Regions from separate parts of the Teredinibacter haidensis genome, predicted to be linked through region 1. Evidence: predicted binding sites of a transcription regulator. Region 1 holds the regulator's gene; the other holds the start of a gene.
The links. The regulator PhoB, encoded in region 1, activates phosphate uptake and scavenging genes when phosphate is short. The targets are predictions, from matches to a motif close to TGTCATAAANNTGTAACA.
Positions count from the first base shown of each region.

Region 2: a site for PhoB is predicted at 3,758-3,775, ahead of H5715_RS18580 (substrate-binding domain-containing protein). Genes of this name have one in related genera too.

Region 1 is NZ_CP060084.1:3,736,743-3,745,877, forward strand. It holds gene H5715_RS15060 (DUF2157 domain-containing protein) at 1-442, shown strand, start outside; gene H5715_RS15065 (GDYXXLXY domain-containing protein) at 432-1,430, shown strand; gene H5715_RS15070 (hypothetical protein) at 1,745-2,035, shown strand; gene H5715_RS15075 (DMT family transporter) at 2,068-2,970, opposite strand; gene H5715_RS15080 (GNAT family N-acetyltransferase) at 3,276-4,466, opposite strand; gene phoR (phosphate regulon sensor histidine kinase PhoR) at 4,489-5,799, opposite strand; gene phoB (phosphate regulon transcriptional regulator PhoB) at 5,818-6,525, opposite strand; gene ubiA (4-hydroxybenzoate octaprenyltransferase) at 6,755-7,633, opposite strand; gene H5715_RS15100 (HU family DNA-binding protein) at 7,696-7,998, shown strand; gene H5715_RS15105 (dicarboxylate/amino acid:cation symporter) at 8,022-9,135, shown strand, end outside.
Region 2 is NZ_CP060084.1:4,538,129-4,547,263, reverse strand. It holds gene H5715_RS18590 (TonB-dependent receptor domain-containing protein) at 1-1,440, opposite strand, end outside; gene H5715_RS18585 (serine/threonine protein kinase) at 1,548-3,242, opposite strand; gene H5715_RS18580 (substrate-binding domain-containing protein) at 3,896-5,239, shown strand; gene H5715_RS18575 (YbgA family protein) at 5,442-6,398, shown strand; gene H5715_RS18570 (type 2 periplasmic-binding domain-containing protein) at 6,429-7,226, opposite strand; gene H5715_RS18565 (lysophospholipid acyltransferase family protein) at 7,329-8,318, opposite strand; gene H5715_RS18560 (TolB family protein) at 8,382-9,135, opposite strand, start outside.

The DNA.
Region 1 (9,135 bases):
CTTAAGCTATTTTTTACTACCGATACTATTTGCGGCCGCCTCACTCTGGCTGCTCGTTACCCGCTTTAAACACGCACTAAATGATCGCACCGATTTAATCGAAATATCGATCGTCATCTTGGTAACCATTATTGCTCTGTTAACCTCCATACAAACACTGGCACTTAACAGCGTCAGTATTCTGCTCTACAACCTGCTTTTCCTTGCCTACAGCATGCTGTTGATTTATCGAGGCATACGCATTTTACGCTGGCAATCCACAGCGTTGGGCACACTGTTATTATCGGCCTTCGTCTTTGCCCGATTTATGGATTTATTCGACAGCCTGCTAATGCGCGGCATGGCCTTTATTGTAATAGGTACATTGCTATTTGGTGTTGGACTTTACTACTCCAGACAAAAACAAAAAGTCGCCAGCGAGGGTTACCACCATGCTGAATAAAACTGTTGTTCGAAAGTTGGTAGTGGCTGCCATAGTGGCGCAAATCGCGGTACTACTGTTTATGGCGAGCAAGCGGGAAACCATTATTGCCACGGGTGAAGAAATCTATCTACGTTCAGCTCCGATCGATCCGCGCGACCCATTTCGCGGAGACTTTGTTCGCCTAAGCTACGAATTAAACCGTATACCCAACCAATATTATCAAGGCGAAAAAGAGCTCGCATCTCTTCACAGGGACACCGTACTTTACACTGTGCTTCAACATGAAGAGAACAATGTGTACCGGCTGAATTACTTTACCGAGACCAAACCGCACAACGCTATCTATATAAAAGGCAGACTAAATAATAGACGGCAATTTCAAAGCGTTAGCAAACAATTCACCAATATTAAATATGGAATAGAGCAGTACTATGTTCAGCAGGGTAAAGGCCTCGAAATGGAAAAGCGAATGGGCAATCGCGGCACCCTGCAAATACCGCTTGAAATGCAAGTAGCTATTGGCTCCGATGGTACGCCGGTAATCAAAGGCCATCGCTGGAGCCAGCTGGGTATGCAGCTGGAGTTTGTCCGGAGCACCAACCCGCGCCGCTCTGAAGGCCAAGCCCCGATCAGTCCGATCATTAACATGACGCTTGCCAATGTATCTAACCAGCCTCTCAACATAGCCAACAACGCGGAAAACTGCGCCTTTAGCCTGATACTGGTTGACAACGATCACTATGAAGAAAATGTCGATAGTGGCTGCAGCCGTAGTAACGCTGAAAATTTTGAAGCCATCCATCTACAACCCGGAGAAGAGTACAGCGTAGAACTGGATTTTAGTTTACCCCGCTGGCATGTAGATTTCGAAGGCATGCGTGTTGAAGTGGGTGCGATAGAAGACTGGCGTCGTTATCGTCTCCGCTATCGACCGGCAATCACTGAGGGCTTATGGCTGGGCACGTTAGATTCACCGCTGTTTAACACGAATGGACGAACAGATTGAAGGCCTTGAGACTATCGAAAGAGAAGATCTTCTCAGCCTAGAGAGTTCTGATGCGATCTATTCCAGCTGTATATTTTAGCCGATATAGAAATTTGATATAACGCCTCCACCGGTCACGGCTAACGCTACTCAATGGACATTAATTAGGTTAGACTCACCGCTGCTTCATTGGCCGTTTTGCCAAACTAACTTCACCTATTTTCTCTTCGCCGACTAAAATTACGCTGTCTGCTAATAGTCATAACGATAAACGTTTAACGATGAATAAGACCGGGAAACCTGTTGTCAAAACTCGCAATACGGAGGGTAGTATTTTGAACTATGTGTTTTATATTGTTTATGGCGTTACCTCCATGTTTGCGGGCTATTGGCTGGCAAACAATGTCTTCAATCATATTGTTATTGATAACAAATTTTATAACGCTTGCGACAAACCTGAAGCCAGTGACACACCCTCCATCGAGTCAATCATTCCTACCCGTCCGGCCGAAGGCAGCAAAGCCATCACGAAGCCGAAACAACAAAATACGGACATACAATCTGTTGACGAGAGCACGGCTGTCGAACACGAAAATATTGCATCCCAGAAAGATGAGAAATCCTGACCTATCCCGTGAAAGCGCCTAAAATAAAAGCACTACCGATACTGCAATACCAACAACACACTCGCAACAATCAGCACCATCCCCCACCACTCGAAACGGGCAATTTTTTCGCGGAAGTAAAAGTGCGTAATAGCCAGCGTGATAAAAAATTCAACCTGCCCCAGTATTTTAACCAGCGCAGCATTTTGCAAGCTCATAGCGGTAAACCAACCCACACTTCCCAGTGCGCTGGTGGCGCCAACAAACCAACAACTTTTTTTGACGCTTTTCATTCGCTGCCATTGTGGTTTCTCCCATATATTCAGATAAAGCGCGCAGACCACGCTCTGTAAGCACACCATAAATGCCAGAGTAAGCACCGCACTCAACACCAGTGGCAGGCCGAGACTTAGACTAGCCTCGCGTAAAAACAAGCTGGTAACAGCAAACAAAGCGCCGGAAGCCAGGCCGTAAAGGCTGGTATTACGCGAGCCACGCTTAAATACATCTTTGCCCGATATAACAACAGTACCGACAACGCCCGAAATAACAGCCAACCAACCCAACCAATTCAGATAGTCAGCAAAGAGTAGAGACCCAAGCAGAGCCACCTGTATCGCTTCCGTTTTGGCAAAACTGGTTCCCACCGCAAAATTACGCTGGGTAAAAACCTTAATCAATGCGTAGGTCGCTGCGATCTGCGCAACACTGGCACTTGTGGCAAAAAACAAAAAACGAGCATTACCGGTAAAGGTCGTAATGGAAATTTGTTTCGCCCAGTCCGGATTCAACACCAGCAGAAGACTTAAATAGCAAAAAACAAATGGCAATCCATACCAGTAGCGAACGAAGGTAGTCGCCATTGCGCTAACACTCCCCGACAGGGATTTTTGTCCGGCGGTGCGCACCGCCTGCATGATCGCGGCCAGCAGGGTAAAACTTATCCAAAGAGGCACGGGCTCTCTCCTCGTTTAAAATTATTGTCCTCGACCATCTTCGTCGCGTAGATTCTGAAAAATGAAGCCGGCGTTTACAACTGGAATCGATACAAGTATCACTGGGCGATGCAGGGAGGAAGGGACGACTTTTTACAGCCGCTGTCGAAATACTACGTTAAGCGCTTTTGACGTTTTATACTAATCAATATCGGCTTCAGGGCTTAGGCCTAACCTCCTAAATGTCTTCTCGGCTTACCAACCAAATAGGCGTTCAATAACGATTGTTCACCAATAGCCAACACACTTAGTATCATCAATAACTTTTAGTTGTTGAGTAATACACTGTCGTCTATCGTCTTTTCGCCCTCTTTAAATGGCAATAGGGTTCTCGCCTCTTGGCAGTATTGCTGATTGTGCTGTTTTTCCTCGGCAACAAAACCTTTAACCGCTTCGAAAAACTGGGGGTGCTTTATAAAGTGAAAGGAACAGGTTTTGATGGGGGTAAAACCCCGTTGGATTTTGTGCTCTCCCTGAGCACCGGGATCAAACCTCTTTAAGCCCTGGTCAATTGCATACTCAATACCTTGGTAGTAGCAGGTTTCGAAATGCACTCCATCCATTTCTGTTTTTGCCCCCCAGTAACGGCCGTATAGCGTGGTGCTGTCCTTAAAATACAACGCCGCCGCTACCATGGGATTTTCAAGTGAACTTTCGTGGGCGCTGCATAGCAAAACCTGATCGGGCAATTGGGCAGCCATTTCCTGAAAAAACTGTTCACTTAAATATCCACTGTGACCACTGCGTTTTAAATAGGTATTCTGATATAGCTGGTAGAATAACTGCCAGTCCTGCTCAGGGAGCATTTTCGCCAAGCGCATTTGGTGAACAATATTCTGCTCGCCGACCTTTTGCCGTTCCCGCTTGATATTTTTCCGTTTACGGGAGCTGAAGCTCGCCAGAAACTCATCGAAATTTTTATAGCCATCATTAAACCAGTGAAACTGACAACCCTGTCGCTCGACAGTATTACCTGCGTCGAATAGAGCACGGTTTTCTGATGACGGAAACAAACAGTGAAAGCCAGAACCACCGATCTCACCTAAGCGTTTTTGTATCGCCGCTTCCATTATTTCCATACAGGAATTTTTGTCCTGTGACGTTAAGCCCGCGGAAAAACCCACGCGCGGCCCCGTCGCCGGAGTGAACGGAATCGCACACAGTAATTTGGGATAATAATTCAAGCCCGCTCGATGGTACGCGTCGGCCCAACCCCAATCGAAAACATATTCGCCATAGGAATGCTCTTTTTGATACAGAGGCATCGCTGCAAGCAGGGTGTTATGTTCTTCCAGTATAAGATGGCAAGGCAGCCAACCGGTTTTTACCGTGGTGCAGCCAGAGTCTTCCAATACCGAGAGGAAGGCGTGGGAAATAAAGGGGTAGTCGGTAGACCATAGGGCCGACCACTGTTCTTCGCTTAATTCAGAAATAGATGTTAGAAATCTGGCCTGCATAACCTTCCTCCTGCAGCCAGTATCAGGCCTCTACAACGCTATCGATAAAGCGTTTTAACGGGAAATGACAGGCAAAGGTACTGCCCTTCTTCAGCTTGCTTTTAATTCGCAGATCGGCATCATGACGCAGTAGAATATGCTTAACAATGGACAAGCCCAGCCCAGTACCGCCCGCTTCCCGCGAGCGACCGCTATCAACACGATAAAAGCGCTCGGTTAAGCGCGGCAGATGCCGTGCATCGATGCCATCGCCGCAGTCTTTCACTTTCACCACCAGTTCAAGCGGATTGAGATCCACTAGTATAGAAATTTTACGTCCGCCCGGAGTGTAATTTACAGCGTTATATACCAGGTTGGCAAAGGCGCTGCGCAGCTCTCCTTCAATACCCATTAACTGAACATTGGGAGCACAATCGATGCGAAATATATGTGCTCGCTCGCCGCTGATGACTTTGGCATCAGCGACAATTTGTTCTAGTAGCGGCAGAATCTTGACGGGTTCCTGACCCTGCTCACGATCATCTGTTTCCAGACGCGAAAGCATAAGGAGGTCGGTAATAAGGAGCGTCATTCGCTTGGTTTGATCCTGCATTTGGTCGAAAGCACGCAACCAGCTGGATGGCATCTCACGCGAATCGGAGAGCGTTTCCAGATAGCCACTGAGCACCGTTAATGGCGTTCGCAACTCGTGAGATACGTTGGCGACAAAATCTTTACGCATGCACTCCAAGTTAGTGACACGGGTGACATCACGGACAATGATCAAACGATCGCCATCGCCAAAGCGGTGAATATGAAATTGCAGAAATTGGCCTTCATGACGGCTGGAAGTCAGCTCCAGCGGTTCGTCATAAACATTGCTTTCGTAGTAGGCTATAAAACGGGGGTGACGCACATAGTTGGTAAGTTTACGGCCAATATCCTGGGGTTCGAAATCCAACTGGCGCTCGGCCGCTTTGTTCCACCATTCAATATTGTCGCGTTTGTCGACAATAATCACACTGTCGGTGAGCGCTGCCGTCATCTCCTGAATACGGAAAACAACCTCCTTCAAGCGCTGTTTTTCCTTTTCGTTGCGCTTGAGAATTAGCTCGATATCTTCGGCAACTTCGCCCCATATTCCAGGGAGGGTGTTCTCCCGCTGGCCTTGCAAACGGGTATCGCTTACCCAGGTTTCCAGCCGGCGTATCTGGCACATCATCCAACCCAGATAGCACAGCGTTCCCAGCAGCAAACAGGGCCACACGGCGTCCATAAGGATACCCACGGCAAACGCAACGCACAAATACACCAAAAGCCACCGAAGTTCGGTGGCTATACCTTTACGAAACATGAAAAGTCAGGTTTCCCGTTATTCTGTGGTAGCCAGGAATTTGTTGGAAAAACGATAGCCTGCGCCGCGAACAGTTTGTACTAGGCGGTCGTGATCTTCGGTCTTCAACGCTTTCCGCAAGCGGCGGATATGGACATCCACGGTACGTTCTTCCACGTACACATTGCCGCCCCATACGTAGTCTAGCAATTGATTGCGCGAGTATACCCTTTCCTGGTGCGTAAGAAAAAACTCCAGTAGGCGATATTCGGTTGGCCCCAGTTGCACGGGGCTGTTGCTAATGGTGACGCGGTGGCTAGTGGGGTCGAGGCAAAGGCCTTCGACACTGATAGGATCACCACTCGAAAGAGAATCGCTGCGGCGCATGACCGCACGCAAACGCGCAACCAGTTCACGTGGAGAAAACGGCTTGGTGATGTAGTCATCCGCGCCAAGCTCCAGGCCTTGAATCTTATTATCCTCTTCACCTTTGGCGGTAAGCATAATGATGGGGATTTCGCGGGTGGTCTCTTCGCTTTTCAAACGGCGAGCCAGCTCGATACCACTAATGCCGGGCATCATCCAATCCAGCAGAATCAAATCGGGGCGGGTATCTACAATGATTCGGTGCGCTTCCTGGGCATCGCCAGCTTCCTGCACCGAGTACTCGGCCATTTCCAGTGCCACACGCAACATATCGCGAATAGCACGCTCGTCGTCAACAACCAGTATTTTCTTCTCAACCATGAAGGTTTCACCTTGCTTAAAAAGCATCTCAATCAATACAAGCTTGCCGAGCCCTGGCAGATAACCTGTTTAGCCCCGGATAGGTGGCGAAACTAAGGAGAATCGCCAGTGCGAATTAAATAAAGGTTTTATTACGCTTTTATGACATCCACTGTAATCATGGCAAATGAGTGTGATTAATTTACTCGATCTCGAATAACTGGACAAAAAACGCCAAAAACAGCCTGAGCTAGAGCAGCGCATAGTCCAGAACAATACCGATAAAAACGACTATTCCAACCCAATTGTTGTTGAGAAAGGCCTGAAAACAGGCTTCCCGCTCGCGCTTGCGAATCAAATACTGCTGATACACCATAAAACCACCGGCCACCAGTACTGAAAGATCGTAGATCCAGCCCAATTGGAACTTCTGCCCGGTCATCCCCAGGGAGATCACCACCATAAACTGTAGGCAGGCGGTAATGACACGATCCTGATCGCCAAAGAGAATGGCCGTGGACTTTACGCCAATTTTTAAATCATCTTCCCGATCAACCATGGCATAAAAGGTATCGTAGGCCACGGTCCAAAGTACCACCGCCGTGTAGAGCACCCAAATATCAGTGCTTAGCTCCCCAGTCTGCGCCGCAAAGGCCATGGGCACCGCCCAGGCAAACGCTGCTCCCAGCACTACTTGTGGTAGGTGGGTGTAGCGCTTCATGTATGGGTAGCAAAACGCCAATATAAGCCCGGCAAAGGAAAGGTAGATCGTAAGCCGGTTGGTAAACAACACCAGTACAAAAGCGCAGAAACTTAGGCCAACAAAGAGGCCCGCAGCCTCGGCTGGCGTAACCTCTCCGAGTACCAGCGGCCGCTTTCTAGTACGCTCCACGTGGCCGTCAACACGGCGATCAGCATAGTCGTTAATGACGCAGCCCGCCGAGCGCATCAACACAACACCCACTATAAATATCAGTAATACCTCTACTCGCGGAACACCCTCTGCCGCCAGCCACAGCGCCCAAAGCGTTGGCCACAACACAAGATAAATGCCAATGGGCCGGTTGAGGCGCATCAGACGCGTATAACTTTTGAATTTATTAACAGCTTGCGGCACAGTGTCGGTCATCATTACAAGGGAATCCCGTCCCCAGGCTCCAGAGTGTTTTTCAGAAAGCCGATATTCTACCCGTGTTTACAGGAGAAACCACCATGCGCAAATCCGAACTGGTTGCGGCGGTAGTCGAATCTACCGGACTTAGCCCGCTTCAGGCAGACGATGTCGTCGCTTCGATGCTCGAGCAGATCACCAATACTTTAGCGCGAGGGGAGGGTATTCAGCTAATAGGGTTTGGCTCCTTCCTGGTAAAAGAACGTGCGGCGCGCAACGGGAAAAATCCAAAAACAGGCCAACCCATACACATCCCGGCAAAAAAACAGGTACAGTTTAAAGCGGGCAGCAAACTGCGTTCGCAGCTTTTCACTGGCGAATAACTAAAACAACACGCGGAGACACCATGCTTAAACTACCCCTGCACTGGCAAATTCTAATCGCTATTGTCGCCGCGATAATATGCGGCTTGATTGTTAATTCTTTAAACCAAAATGAGATTGCCGCAGGCGCCCATGTCCAGAACGGCATGCAGTTTGTGGGCAAACTGTTTTTAAACGGCTTAAAGATGATTATTGTTCCACTGATTCTGTCATCCATTATCAGCGGCGTCGCAACGCTGGGGCAAGGGAGTGATTTAGGTCGCCTGGGGGGCAAAACACTGGGTTTTTATATGGCCTCCAGCCTGATGGCCATCCTGACCGGCTTACTAGTTGTCAACCTGCTAACGCCGGGAATTATCAACGGTGAGCCCGCCAAAGATCTTTTGAATTTAGGCAATAGCGAAGAACTTAGTTCCACGCTGGAAAAAATTGAAGGTCGTGGCACCGGTGATATTGCTGCGGTATTTCACCGTATGCTGCCAGCCAATATCGTGAAGGCCGCCGCCGAAGGCCAAATGCTGGGCTTAATTTGTTTCGGCCTCCTGTTCGGCTTTTTTATGACCCGTATCGAAAGCCAGTACAAGGAAACCCTGCTGAACGTATGGCAGGGGATATTCGATACCATGATGGGGATCACCCTGTTTATTATGAAGTTCACCCCCATTGGCGTTTTTGGCCTGGTGGGCAATACCGTTGCCTCTACCGGGCTCGCCTCATTTAAACCGCTGATGATATTTTTTATTACCGTCCTTCTGGCCCTGGCGGCTCACACATTCATTACCATGCCGCTTATGCTGAAGTACATTGCCCGGGTGAACCCTTGGGGGCAACTCCGCGGTATGGCTCCAGCACTGCTAACCGCTTTTTCAACGGCTTCCTCGTCCGGCACCCTGCCCGTCAGTATGGAATGTATGGAAAAAAATATAGGAGCTTCAAATCGCACAACCTCATTTGTGCTGCCGCTGGGCGCCACTATTAATATGGATGGCACCGCCCTCTATGAGTGCGTCGCGGCCATGTTTATTGCACAAGCTTACGGGCTGGATCTCACCTTCGCCACGCAATTCACCATTGTGATCATTGCTCTGCTCACCTCCATTGGAGTCGCCGGCATCCCCGCAGCCAGCCTCGTGGCAA
Region 2 (9,135 bases), 800 kb from region 1:
GTCAGAAAACCGGTATTGGGCAGAACTTCTATCCTGGGAACCTACCCGGCTCTCTAGCACTGCACCACCGTTATTCGGATCAGTCTCGGTAAATGAAATTACACGTAAGCTACTCGGAATATCGGTTGTCGCTTCGCTATCGGAGTAATACCAATCCAGCGAAAGCCCCTCAAGGAAATTCAAAACGCTCAGGTCAAGAACTTCCAGCGTTTCATAGCCGAGTTCGTGTTGACCATGAATTTGATTAATAACAGCTTCCCTCTGCTCAAATTCATACTCGGTATAGCGACGGCCGTTGCCACTGGAGTATTGGTCATTGGCATTATGGAAGTTATCGTACTGAACTTGATCATCGGTATTTCGAATAAATAAATTCGTGGCATCAATACGGTTCTCACTGTTGAGCACCATCCCCAAGCTCAGGTTCCCCGTTATATCAACAGAGAAAGTACTACGCTCAATAAAACCCCGCAACTCTTCTGGATCGCTAAAGCTGCGCTCGTAAATGGTTTCATTACGCCATTTGCTACCGTACGAACCACCGGCTAAAAATCCAAGCTCAATACCATTGTCAAATGCCCACACATTACCGATGTTCAAATCGATACCGACATCTGGCTCGCCGGAATCTTTTTTCACTGAAACATCTCGATAGAGCTCAGAGGCTAAACTTCGATTAATAGCTTCTGCGTCATCCAAAGATAGCTCACCTGAAGACAGGGATTGTATATTGGAAGGATCAAAATTCCCTCGATACTGAGCCAGTCCCGATCGCAAAGCAGCGCTCAGCTCACGTGTTCCGTCGTCCTCGCCCAAGCTGTCATCATCACCGCCAGCGTAAGTCAGGAAATCACCATCCGATTCCGAATTGGAACCCGTTGAGAGCTCCAAGGTAAAGACAAATCCATCGGGAATACCGGTGGTGCGTATATCCACATGACCACTACCAAATGCAGCAGGCATGTCAGCAGAAGCCACTTTCTGTACCGAAAGATTTTCTACAATAGAGGTTGGAAAAATATCTAAAGGAATAACATTACGTGTTAAATCTGGCGACGGAACAACTGCGCCATTCAGTGTAGTGCTCAGGTATCGCTCACCCAAACCACGTACGTAAACATATTTATCATCGACGGTAGTGACGCCGGGTAAACGTCGCAGTGCTTCTGCAACTGTTGAGTCAGCAACACGACCAATCATATCGGAAGTTATAATATCGACAGCAACCGACTGCTCCATGCGCTCAACAATTACATCGTTAGCGGCACTTTTTAAGCGGCCCAATACAATCGTTTCTTCAAGCTGGTGAGCTGTATGAGCGGGAGGAACCGGTGCTTCAGTTTGGTCCTGGGCATGCACCACTGCACTTATCGCAACACTGAGAATGCTCAGCGGAAATGCGGCCAGCGCAACGCGGCCCTTAAAGTATTTCGTTTTCATCTGAACCGACCTGTAGTTTCACTGATGTTTTGTTCGTTGTACAACAGATAGGGCGCCGATTGGCGCCCTAAACCGTTGCTTATTCGTGAGTAGGGCTCACTGAATAATTATTCGAACCAAAGTGCCTGACCACGGTTGCTTGGATCCAGGCCATAAGCCCAGCCAGCAGTCCAGTCATCACCTGAAGTCACAGCACCAATGAAAGTACGACTTTCTGTTGGCGTTACAGTCACTGCACCACCGTTAACAACCATGTCACCCAAAGCCAGTGAGTAGAAACTATTCGCTTCGAACAAAGCAATATTTACATCGGTGTCATCAAAACTTGGATTCTCACCGGTTTCATTAGTCGCCATAGTGTCATTGCTGTTAGCGTTCAGCCAATCCAGAGTGGAAGCACCATCCAGATCGCCTTTAGTCACGTCAGAACAACCGAATACAGATTCAACTATCGCCAGATCCGTCGCGCCGGCATTTTCAATACGTACACAGGAATGTTCATTTTTAGTTGGGTCAACCACGGCATCGGCACCGTATGCAGTCGTTACGATGGCGTTTTCAATCGTTGGGAAATGAGCTTCTCGAACACGTAATCCAGCACCGTTACCTCGAGTACCCTGATCAGATGGCGATATAATGCAAGTCAGATTGCGGATGGTTGCACGGCTGTTTAAGCCACGAGCAATATAATCATCAATAACAACCGCGTCTTTCTTGCTATAGCTACCAATACCATCCGACTCCACGCACTGGTTACCGAAAGTTTCACTTTGAATTACCAGCGCATAATCAAACGTACCCTGGTAGCCTTCGTCAATATCAATAGAGTCGTCACGAACATACAGCGCAACATAGTGAGAGATATTTACTGCGCCACCGAACATTTCAACGCCATCGTCCAGAGTTGAATAGGCCTGCAGATAATCAACAGTCGTACCAGAACCTACGGTATTGAAGGAAATACCATTTAGCTCGTTTTCTGGGGCGACTTCTGCACCGGTGTGCTTAACAATGAAGTAGTTCAAAATACCGGAGTTGTCCGCATTATTGTCACCGCCGTAATGAGTCTGACCAGCACCGGCTTTACCTTCAGCCTCTACGTGACATTCCTCACCAGTTGCCAAGGCAATATCGACACCCATGGTACCGGTATATTCACATTTATTGGTGATACCGAAACCGTTGATAAGCATACCGCCCCACTCGCCGTCAGCTTCAGCAGCTACAGAGCCATCTACGGCATCACTAGTAGAAGTAACGGTAATGGGAGCATCTGCGGCACCTTCAGCAAACATCTGTGAACCGCGGTTAATCACGAAATAATCGTCGGAAGAGCGGAACGCTAAAGTTGCGCCAGCTTCAATGCGAAGAACAGAACCGTCACCACCCTGAGCAATACCAGCAGCCGACAGGTCAGCATTAGAGCTATAGTTCTTACCAATAACCAAGCTACCGTTGAAAACATGTACACCATCGTTTGGTAGGTCGTTTAAAGTAAGGTCTTCTTCCTGATCGTAGGGCTTGCTCAGAGAAACAAAGTCTGTACCGTAAGTACAGTGGCCAGTAGCTGCATCGTAGCTACCTTGACGAGTAACACTGCTGTCAATATAGGAGGCGCATGGATTCGAACCCGTACTTGGTTCGCCGTCACCAGCTTGGTTATTACTATTTACAATTTGGTCACCAGCAACGGAGTTATCGATGGGTGAATTATTCGCTGCATCGATTTTAATATCTCCACCACCACAAGCAACCAGGCTTGCGGAAACCGCGCAAATGCCAACTAAGCTCTTAATTTTCATAGTGTTAACTCTCTCTAAGAAGTTACGTAATGTGAAATTGATAAAAATCCACCTCCCGCTGCTCTATCCACAACACGAAATGCATTTTCTAAAATTTTTGATCAAGGCTCTAAGTAAGCAACTACACGCAAAAGCTGAAAGCCCCGCCCCGCCCGTACAAAAAGCCGTCGCCATAAATCATTGATCTGGCGCGCATATACTTCCGCTTTTTTGTGACAACTGGATGACAAAGATGTGATGGTTGAATGACAAAAAAGCATAAATGGAATGCCCTTTGCGATCATTTTTCCAGCATTGCCACTCGCACTGGCACGTCCGAGAAAGCCGCTGTTAACTTGTCAGGACGAAGTACGAAAGAATATGGGGAAGTAACATAACAAGAGTTTATTAATTTTTATTGACAGCAAAAATTGCCGCAAAAGTGGCATTGTTTAGATATTGGTCTACGTGCAAAAAATGTCACGTAAAACTGTATTACCGCCACACGGACATGCGTAAATTACCTACACTGAAGTTGTCATATATCTGTAATATTTCAACAGTATGTTGTGCGCGCGACAAGGACGGCGTTTTAGTTATAAAAGTGCTGCGCTGGGTACCAAGCAGTCAAAATGAACCCTAACTTTAGTCCTTACTTACAAAAGCGAATCGCTATGAACACTTTGGTGAAGTTACGCCACGTCCTCTTTGTTCTTATTCTTCTTTCCTCTTTTTCTGTTGCCGCAATCGAACCTTTTCCTTCAGGTACCGACGGCAAACTCTTCACTGTAGAAGGCTCTAATACCGTAGGCGCCAAGCTGGCACCAAGCTGGGTCAAATCTTGGATGGAGGCTAAGGGTGCAACCAATGTTTCCGTTGAGCCACAAAAGAATCCAAATGAGTATCGCGTGAGCGGTACTCTAAAGAATGGATCCATTTATGTTGATCTTCATGCCCACGGATCCACAACTGGCTTTAAAGGTCTGCTAGTGGGCACTGCAGACATTGCGATGGCCTCTCGAGGCATTAAAAGTAGCGAAGTCAGCGCGCTCAGCGCCACTTATGGCGATATGCATAGCCTGTCTGCGGAGCATGTGGTTGCGATCGATGGTTTAGCCATTATCGCAAACTCCCAGAACCCGGTTGATAGCCTTTCGGTTAGCCAAATTGCTCGAATTTTTTCTGGCGAGATTAACAACTGGGCCGATGTCGGTGGCGCAAACAGAGCCATTAGTATCTATGCCCGTGACAGTGAATCGGGTACATGGGATACCTTTAAAAATTTGGTATTAGCGAAAACCTATACCCTATCGGAGAAAGCACAGCGATTTGAATCAAACGATGAGCTTTCCGACAGCGTAAGTTCAGATGCGGGTGGTATCGGCTTTGTTGGTTTAGCCTCAGTACGAAAATCCAAGGCAATGGCCATCAACGAAAACAATACAACACCGCTAAAACCAGAGGTAATTTATGTCGCCACCGAAGACTACGCACTCTCTCGTCGGCTTTATATGTACACGCCGGAACAACCACGCAACACCTTCGTTACCGATTTCATTGAATACGCCCACGGCGAAGCCGGGCAGACAATCGTAGAAAAAATTGGCTTTATTTCACAAAACCCCATTAAATCGAAAGTAGCGGAGCTTGAAGGTCCAAAGGAGTACCAGCAACTGGCCAGATATGCAGAACGCTTATCCGTTAACTTCCGCTTTAAAGCGGGTGCATCTTCCCTAGATAACAAAGCGAAAAAGGATATTATACGACTGACGAATTATTTGAAGAGTAACAAATTGGACAAACTAAAAATCCAGCTAGTGGGATTTAGCGATTCAGAAGATTCAGACAACCGGGCAGAAGTATTATCGCGCCTGCGCGCATCCGCAGTAAAAATTGCTCTTTTCCGAAATGGTATAAAATCTGAGCCAGTTTTAGGCTATGGGTCCGATTTACTGGTCGCCAATTCTAACGGCAGCGGCAGCGGTAAAAACAGCCGCGTGGAAGTATGGCTATATTAGACCTAAAAAATGGGTGAAAAATCGGAGGGTATAGCGAATAGATGAGCATCTCTCTCCCATATTTAACTCCGCGCTGGCAACGCAGATAGCTTTTCAACCACCGACTAGCAGCTCTTATGCGGCCCTAAGTTTATCCCTCCTTTCACCGAAACTTAACACGCTGCTATAATAATGAAAATCATCAGCCCCCCTGAACTGCGCCATGGATAGCCCGCACCCCATCACAATAAGAGTTGGTATTAGTGCCTGTCTCCTAGGTGATCGGGTTCGCTACGATGGTGGGCATAAACACGATAAATACATTACGCAAACCCTGGGTAACTTTTTCGAATTCTCGCACTTTTGCCCAGAAGTGAGTATAGGACTTGGCATTCCACGCGAACCCATACGCATTGTGCTGGAGGGCGATTTGAGTTCTCCTGTGCAACGAGTCCTGGGAACTAAGGATACCAGCAAAGAATTTACTCAAGAGCTAAAGAATTGCGCGGACGCACAGCAAGAGTGGGTGGCCAACCTTTGCGGTTATATTTTCAAAAAGGATTCGCCTAGCTGCGGAATGGCGCGTGTAAAGGCCTACCATAATGAACACCCCACGCGAAAAGGCGTAGGCCTATTCTCTTCACAGCTTATGAGCAATAATCCGTTACTACCCTGCGAAGAGGAAGGTCGTTTACACGACTTGCCACTGAGGGAGAATTTTATAGAGCGGGTTTATGTGTACCACCGCTGGAAACAACTGCTTTCCGGGGGGCTTACAGCTAAAGCGCTTATTACCTTTCACGCCCGCCATAAATATTTGTTGATGAGCCACTCTCAAAAAGCTTATCGCGAGCTCGGTCGCTACCTATCGAATATCCCTGGCGAAAATCTAGACGCCTTTGGGGAAAGCTATATTACTCAACTTATGGCGGCCCTTACGCAGCTCGCGAGCCGAAAGAATCATGTTAATGTGTTAATGCATATTTTTGGCTATTTGAAAAATAAAATTGATGGTGACGATAAAAAAGAGATCTTACGGGCGATTGAAACCTGCAGAATTAAAAGCGGCCCGTTAACCATTCCCCGTACGCTGCTCCGGCACCATTTTCGCAAACACCCAAATAGCTATATCGATAATTCTTATTACCTTTCCCCCTACCCAGACGAGCTCAACTTTTGATACATAACAAGGAATAGGCCTGTGTATTTTTTATGGAGTTTTCAGCTCCAACAAGGTTCGGCCTCTGCGCTCAAGCTCATGGTAGGCCCAGCGGTAGCGCGGAATACTACTAAACAACTCGTCAAAACTACCATCTTTATGAGCCAGTTTTAAACCACGCTCTATACGATCCGCCAGCGCGTGATTTTCTTTCGTCACATAAAAGTAGTATGCGCCTGGCTGCTTAAGTAGCAAATGTTTTTCGATTGCCAGCGGCAATGAGGGGTAAAAATCTACTTCCGACTGGATTTGATAAATACCTCGCGAGAAATAATCAAAACGTCGAGCAGCCAGCATTTTAAACAGTCGGCCATAACCGGGAACAGTCAGTAACTTTAAGCCATTCACCTCCATCACACTAACATCCGGCCACTGGGAACCCATGCCACCGGTCAAAGCCGCCAACTGTTCTAGCGAATCAATCTTATCGAAGCGCGTCTGATCGTCTTCGTGTATCAGTAGCAAGCGGTACTGACTCAGCCCCTTAAGTAGCGGTACTTTAATCGCTAGCAACTGCTGTTCAAAATCGTCGCTGGCGGGAGACCAGATGACATCCACAAAGCCTCTGGTTAAACCTATACGCAAACGCTTGTCACGCATCCAATACGAGTGGGAACGATAAGTCCAGGGCCCCTCTTGAGCTACAGTTTTATCCAGCGCTAGACGCAGCAACTGAGAAAAATAATAATCTTCGTGATTAATATCTTGGGAAAGTTGATAGGGAAAGGTGACGGTTAAGACCTTCTGGGAAGACGCCTGAGCTATAGCCAGTGGACACGCAATAACCATAAGACATATACAGACCAAAATTCTTAACATTCTCACAAGAACCCACAAATTTGCATATCAGTCATTGTTTACAGTTTAGGCAAAAATGCGGGGTTCTGCTGGCTAATACACTGGTTTTTCTCCCGAAGGCCGATTTTTAAAGCGCTTAATACTCCACCAATAACGCTCAGGATGGGGAGCAATGATACGCTCTATTTCGCGGTTGATTTGCCGGGTATCCGACTGCGCATCGCCACTGGGGAAACTCGCTATGGCGGCGTAAATCTGTAGACAATAGCGGGTATTGTCGGCACTACGATAGTGGCCATAGGGCACAACTAGTGCGTTGGTCGCCGCGGCCAAACGGCTAAGGGCAATTGTTGTGGAAGCCGGTACTGCTAAAAAATCGGCAAAAACGGTATTTTTATTCTTTACCTCGATATCCGGCGCATACCAGACCACTCCGTTTCGCTTGAGCGTTCGAGTAATACCGACCAAATTGCTCACTGAGAAAAAATGGTTGCCATACTGGTGGCGGGCATCGCGCAAAAAGGCATCGACAATAGGGTCCGAAGGCTGACGATACGTAAAGGCGAAAGTGCGATCTTTACGCGCCAAATAGCCTCCCAGCGCAGCGTTTAAATCGAGACTACCATAATGGCAGGACAGCATAATAATTCCGCGCCCGGAATCCAGCGCCGCCTGCCAGTGATCAGCCCCCTTCAGCTCAATATTTGGCCAAAACCGTTTGGCGGGATTTCCAAACCAGACCTCTAATGTTTCAGCAATGCTTATACCAAGCTCACTAAAGCTCGCCTCAAGGCGGTCTTGCTTTTCCTTATCTGAAAGCTCGGGGTAACACAGGCCGATATTCGTCTCGGCAATATGGCGCACCCGCTTACCCAATCGCGCGATTAGCCAGCCCAGGCCTCGGCCCATTCGCAGTAATATGGCATGGGGTAGCAACGCCAACAGCCGACACAGCAACAATACCACCCCCAATAGCCAGTACTTCGGCGAAGCATTGAAAAACAGCTTTCGCCACATAGAGAAAGAAATACCGCTGTTGTTTGGCGGACGATAGGCAGCAGAAGAGCTTGATGTTTCAGGCATGGCAGAGAACTACAAAAGCATTGGGGCGCGCATTATTTCGCAGCTTTAAGCAAAATGCGAGGCTCACATTTTACGGTAACTGACAAAAGCCAACTGACGGCTGTCTGGAGACCAGCTGGGGACGTTCAAGCTACCCTGGCCACCGTAGAAGACCTCTGTAAGATCCCGCTCTTCGCCGGTTTGTAAATCCAGTAATACCAGCTTCACATCTCTCCCAAAAGGATGATCCTGCTGCTGGTCATCGAGGTAACGGATAAACACCAGCTTCTTGCCGTCCGGCGACGGGTGGGGAAACCAATCGGAATGGGGCGATTGAACCATCTGCTTTGGATTCGAGCCGTCAGCATCCATACGCCAGACCTGCATCATGCCGCTTTGATAGGAGTTGTAATAAATATGCTGGCCATCGGTGGAGTAATCAGGCCCATCATCCAAACCGGACGTGGATGTTAACCGGGTTTCTTCACCGCCCTCGACCGCAATACTATAGATGTCGTAGTCTGTGCTTATTGGCCGCCCCGCCACGTAAGCCAAGGTTTTTCCATCAGGCGACCAGCCATGCCAATAAGAAGGATACCGTTCCGTGACACGGCGCGGTTCGCCACCATCAATAGGCAAAATGTAAATCACCGATTGCCCCTCGCTGTCCTCCGCATGGTGGCTGATCACAATATGTTTACCATCAGGAGAAATTCCGTGGTCATTGTTACAGCGACCGGCAAATTCGCTATTGATCAGTTCTGCCTTGGTTCCCGACAAATCAAAGCGATACAGCCTCCCCTGTTGGTTAAAAACCAGAAAGCCATCGGCTGGGTGC